Phyllobacterium zundukense: one gene and its partner. The protein of the gene in region 1 binds, or shares a complex with, the protein of each later gene. Links are inferred from orthologs where the notes say so. Each region holds a gene or a part of one and is shown in the gene's direction. Other genes may lie near its edges.

The links. Proteins that work in one complex are often made in the same cells at the same time.
Region 2: the proteins of dapF (region 1) and N8E88_RS19325 are in contact, whole or in part, in a solved structure (PDB 5YGU), measured with the Escherichia coli proteins. The link is inferred for Phyllobacterium zundukense from one-to-one orthologs.

Annotation. Positions count from the first base shown.
Region 1 is NZ_CP104973.1:1,164,562-1,167,431, reverse strand. Bases 27-2,866 are described here. They hold dapF (diaminopimelate epimerase), read left to right. Parts: upstream 27-919; coding sequence 920-1,813; downstream 1,814-2,866. Other genes in these bases: N8E88_RS18075 (siderophore-interacting protein), read left to right, coding at 27-788. Outside these bases: more of N8E88_RS18075, read left to right, coding at 1-26. UniProt on the Escherichia coli protein: Involved in the succinylase branch of the L-lysine biosynthesis and in the biosynthesis of the pentapeptide incorporated in the peptidoglycan moiety. Catalyzes the stereoinversion of LL-2,6-diaminopimelate (L,L-DAP) to meso-diaminopimelate (meso-DAP).
Region 2 is NZ_CP104973.1:1,416,720-1,419,601, reverse strand. Bases 27-2,878 are described here. They hold N8E88_RS19325 (RNA pyrophosphohydrolase), read left to right. Parts: upstream 27-1,116; coding sequence 1,117-1,641; downstream 1,642-2,878. Other genes in these bases: N8E88_RS19315 (xylulokinase), read right to left, coding at 2,581-2,878; N8E88_RS19320 (alpha/beta fold hydrolase), read right to left, coding at 1,676-2,536; N8E88_RS19330 (divergent polysaccharide deacetylase family protein), read left to right, coding at 27-1,091. In the rest of the region: more of N8E88_RS19330, read left to right, coding at 1-26; more of N8E88_RS19315, read right to left, coding at 2,879-2,882. UniProt on the Escherichia coli protein: Master regulator of 5'-end-dependent mRNA decay.

The DNA of each region.
Region 1 (2,870 bases):
CTCCGCAACGAATCCGCCATGAAGCCCGGCTCCGCCTCCTCGACGTGCATGCCGTCAAACACATCACTCCATTGATGTTGCGTGTAACCCTTGCAGGCGATCAGCTCGCGGGTTTCAGCAGCCCGGGCTATGCGGATCATATCAAGATTTTCTTTCCGCCCGCAGGAAGCGAACCCGTTATGCCGGTGCTGGGGTCAGATGGCCTCGCTTTTCCGGCAGATAGCCCGCGCCCGGAAATGCGGGATTACACGCCGCGCGCCTATGACGCGGCCTCCAATACGCTGGAGGTAGATTTTGTCCTGCATGGGGATGGCCCCGCCTCAAGCTGGGCTGCGCAGGCGAAAGGCGGCCAAAAGATCGTGATTGGTGGACCCCGCGGCTCGCTAGTCATCCCTGACGCTTTCGATTGGTACTTGCTTGCCGGCGACGAAACGGCCTTGCCAGCCATTAGCCGCCGCCTGGAGGAACTGCCATCCTCGGCGCGGGCTATCGCGATAATCGAGGTCGCCAGCAGAGAAGAAGAACAGCTGCTTGATACCCAAGCCCAAGCAGAGATCATCTGGGTACATCGCAATGGCGCGGAAGCCGGTAACAACAATTTATTGTTGCGCAGAATCGAGCAGCTCGATCTGCCCGAGGGGGACTGCTACGCCTTCATCGCCGCCGAAAGCAGCATTTCAAAGGCTGTACGCAATCATCTCGTTGACCAACGCGGCTTCAATGCCGAGTGGGTCAAGGCAGCCGGCTACTGGTTGCGCGGCGTCGCCGATGCGCACGAGCCGCACTGAACGCTGGCAGACCACAACGCCAGTATCGATGCCGCGCAGCATTGGTGCGCGCTGGCACTGGCATTTCTTCCCCTTTTCCGCCATATAAGCCCTCTATCGACAGATGATGACAATTATAGGCTAGCGAAGGCATGGCGGCATACGCGCAATTTGCGAAGATGAACGGGCTTGGTAACGAAATCATCGTTGCCGATATGCGCGGGCGTGCGGACCGGATTACGGCTGACGCGGCTATCGCGCTCGACCGGGATCCGGCGACCAAGTTCGACCAGATCATGGCAATTCACGCACCGAAAACTGGCGGCACGGAAGCCTATATCGAGATCATCAATTCCGACGGCAGCGAGGCGCAGGCCTGTGGCAATGGCATGCGCTGCGTGGTGCAGGCGCTGAGTTCCGAAACCGGCAAGCGTGAGTTCACTTTCGAGACTATCGCCGGAATCCTGACCGCCCGCGAACATCCAGACGGGCAGATCTCCGTAGACATGGGCAAGCCGCGCTTCGATTGGCAGGACATTCCCCTCGCGGAACCGTTTCACGACACACGCAGGATCGAATTGCAAATTGGGCCGATCGATGCACCGGTCCTGCATTCGCCATCGGTCGCCAGCATGGGCAATCCGCATGCGATCTTCTGGGTTGACCAGGATGTGTGGACCTACGATCTGGAGCGCTTCGGGCCTCTCCTAGAAAACCATCCGATCTTCCCGGAACGCGCCAACATCTCCATTGCGCACGTGACAAGCCGCAATGCCATTACCCTGCGTACGTGGGAACGCGGCGCCGGTTTGACCAAGGCTTGCGGTTCTGCTGCCTGCGCCGCTGGTGTTTCCGCCGCGCGTACCGGCCGCACCGAAAGAACTGTAACGGTCACTGTTCCGGGCGGACCGCTGGTGATCGAATGGCTTGAAAACGATCACGTGATCATGATCGGGCCCGCGGAATGGGAGTTTTCAGGATCTCTGGACCCCGCGACCGGAGCGTGGCACCGCGACGATGCCAAATCCTCGCAGGGAGCGGCGTGATGGCTGTCGACGTCGTCACATTCGGTTGCCGGCTCAATACATACGAGTCGGAGGTGATGAAGCGCGAAGCCGATGCGGCGGGTCTGGGCGCGCTGGAAGATGGCGCGATCATTTTCAATACCTGCGCCGTTACCAGCGAAGCTGTGCGCCAGGCCCGGCAAGCCATCCGCAAGGCACGCAGAGACAATCCGCAAGCGCGCATTATCGTTACCGGTTGCGCCGCGCAAACGGGCGCGGATGAATTTGCTGCCATGGATGAAGTCGATCTCGTTCTCGGTAACGAGGAGAAGCTGAAATCCAACTCCTATCGCATGCTGCCGGATTTCGGTGTCAACCAGTTTGAAAAAGTGCGTGTCAACGACATCATGGAGGTGCGCGAGACCGCCTCGCACATGGTCGACGCCATCGAGGGTCGCGCCCGTGCTTTTGTTCAGGTGCAGAATGGCTGCGATCACCGCTGCACCTTCTGCATCATTCCGTACGGCCGGGGTAACTCGCGCTCGGTGCCGATGGGCGGCGTCGTCGAGCAGGTAAAGCGCCTGGTCGGCAACGGTTATAACGAAGTGGTGCTGACTGGCGTCGACATGACCAGCTATGGACCGGATCTTCCGGGAAACTTGCGGCTGGGCAAGCTAATTAAGACTGTACTCAGGGAAGTACCGGACTTGCAGCGGCTGCGTCTTTCCTCCATCGATTCTGATCGAGGCCGACGAGGATTTGATGGAAGCGCTCGCGACCGAGAAACGTATGATGCCACATCTGCATCTATCGTTGCAGTCCGGCGACAACATGATCCTGAAGCGCATGAAGCGCCGCCATCTGCGCGAAGATTCAATCGAGTTTTGCGAGAATGTCCGCAAGATTCGCCCGGATGTCGTTTTCGGTGCGGATATTATCGCCGGTTTTCCGACCGAGACGGACGAGATGTTCGAGAATTCCATCCGGATCGTCGAGGAATGTGGCTTGACGCATCTGCACGTTTTTCCGTTCAGCCCGCGTGAAGGAACGCCCGCTGCGCGCATGCCGCAGGTTAACCGCCAGATCGTCAAGGCACGCG
Region 2 (2,882 bases), 250 kb from region 1 along the record:
ACTCAAAAGCTGACAAGTCATCCGCGATCCGCTGGCTATCTCCATTGGCTGCGATTGTTTGTGTTCTTGGTCTTGCCTCGCTCGTCACCTACACCAGCCATCAAGGCTTCCGAAGGCCCATACCTGAACCGCCAAAGCCGCAGATTGCGGAGGCCGCACCGGCCACTATCCCGCCACTGGTCCCAGCACATGACACTCAAAGCCAGCCAGGCAATATCGTCACGGCGCCTGAAGGCGGCCCCAAGGTAATCGTCGTTGGCGATCCTGCACGCCGCGCCCAGGATCCGCGCAGTGCCCATATCCCCGAACCCGATATGCTGGAGCAAAGCCCGCAGGGGCCATTGCCCATAGTCGCGCCCGATGGCCGTCGCCCGCTCGATATCTATGCCCGGCCATGGTCAGGCGCGCGCGGTGCTCGCGTCGCCATTGTCATCGGGGGGTTAGGTCTGTCGCAAACCGGGTCCCAACAGGCGATCCGGACGCTGCCTCCCGAAGTGACACTGGCCTTCTCGCCGGAAGGCAACAGCCTCCTCCGCTGGATGCAGGCAGCGCGTCAGGATGGCCATGAAGTCCTGATTCAGATCCCGCTCGAACCCTACGACTATCCGCGGGTCAACCCGGGACGCAACACGCTGACCGTGGGTGCGTCTCCCGCGGCGACTTTGGAAAACCTGCACCGAACAATGGGCCGTATCACCAACTATACAGGTGTCATGAACTATATGGGCGCGCGCTTCACTGCTGAACCAGATGCGATGACCCCTGTTATTCAAGATATTGCCAAGCGTGGTCTGCTCTACCTGGACGACGGCACATCGGCGCGCAGCAAAGCCGAAGGCATTGCCGCGCAACAGGGCGCACCTTTCGCAGCAGCCGACCTGTTGATTGACGCTTCGCAGGATCGCGGCACGATTCTGAAGAAGCTTGATGAACTGGAGCGCATTGCCCGTGCCAAGGGTACTGCCATCGCCACTGGCTCCGCCTTCGACGTGACAGTGGAGGCGGTCACATCATGGGCCAATGAGGCTAAGGCGCGCGGTATAGAGATCGTTCCTGTCTCCGCCCTTGTCCGCGATCCGCAAAAAGGTTAGCAACCGGTGGCCCGGAGTATTTTGCATGAGCAAGAACAAGAAACCTGTCGATCCCGTATCCCTGCCCTACCGGCCCTGCGTCGGCATCATGGTACTAAACCGGCAAGGTCTGGTCTGGGCCGGGCACCGCATAGTCACGGCCAATGACGAAATGGATGGTGCAACGCAGCTGTGGCAAATGCCGCAAGGCGGCATCGATCAAGGAGAGAACCCCGAGCCGGCAGCGTTGCGCGAACTTTATGAAGAGACAGGGATGAAATCCGTATCTCTCCTCACCGAAGCACCTAATTGGATTAACTACGATTTGCCACCTCATCTTGTTGGCGTTGCTCTGAAAGGCAAATATCGCGGCCAGACGCAAAAGTGGTTCGCCTATCGCTTCGAGGGCAATGAAACCGAAATTGCGATCAACCCGCCTCCCGGCGGTCACACGGCCGAATTCGACGAATGGGCGTGGAAACCCATGGCACAATTGCCCGACCTCATCGTTCCCTTCAAGCGCAAGGTCTATGAAGAAGTGGTCGCAGCGTTCAGGCATTTAGTGGACTAAATTTTATCTCGTGCCACCTGCCAGATCTCACCGATTAACGCATGTTCTCGATATTCATTGTATGCCCAATCAACGCCTCGAGCATTGTGTCCCAGTCGTCCGGATGCAGTTCATGACCGCCTCCTTCAATTTCGACCAGCTTCGACGCTGGCACGATCTTGATGAATTCGCGGCCATGTTCGACGGGAAAGATGGGATCAGACGCGCCGTGGATAACAAGAAGCGGTGCTTGAAGGCGAGGGAGTTGACCCTTCCATTGATCTCCGCTGGAAATCACGAAGTGGTTGGTTGCACTTTCAAATCTCCGCGCCCGGTCGTAATCCGTTTCGATGAAGTCTCGCGCATGTTGCTCGTCAAATGGATGTCTCGTACTGGAAATAGCGCGGACATCAGCAAGCATGAACTCGATGACCTGCGTTCGATCCGACCAATCCAGATCGGCGTAACTGGCGGAATGCTCTGTGTAGGCGGCAGTCATTCCAGGTAGGTGAGCGGTATCAACGCCGACAGGCGAAGTGCTTATCAGTGTCAGTGTTCGCGATCGTTCCGGATATTTCAATGCTACAAGTTGTGCGATCATGCCTCCCATCGACATACCAACAATATGCGCCGACGAAATGCCGTAGCCGTCGAGCACACGAACTGCATCGTCGGCCATGTCGTCGAAGCTGTATTCAGGTTTGCCAACCGGATAGTTTGTCGAAAGCCCCGTATCACGATTGTCATAGCGAATGACATAACAGCCTTGTTTTGCGAGCCGCTGGCAAAACTCTTTCGGCCACCACAGCATCGAGGCCATGGCGCCCATGATCAGCAGGATTGCTGGATCATCCGAATTGCCGAATGCCTCGCTCGCCAGCTCGACGTCATCTGTCTTGACTACTCTTGTCTGCATACCGTCACCTTGAAACAGCCTTCTCTACACTCGCTCGCTAAATGTCACTGAGGCAAGCGGTCCAAATCATCGTAGAGCGCTTGACCGTGTTTATAAAGTTTCTCGAAGAATATCTGCATCGGCGCGTACGTTTCGGACCAACGCGGGTCCGGTATTATTTCATCAACGTAGGAAACATAAGCGTCCACGGACGCTTCCCAGTTGGCAAAGCGCCCGGTCGCGGTGGCAGCCATGATGGCGCAGCCGATAATGCTACATTCAGCTTCAGCGGGCACAAGAATCGGTATGTTGTAGACGCTGGCCTTGATCCTCATCCAGAGCTTCGTCTTCGCGCCGCCGCCGGAAG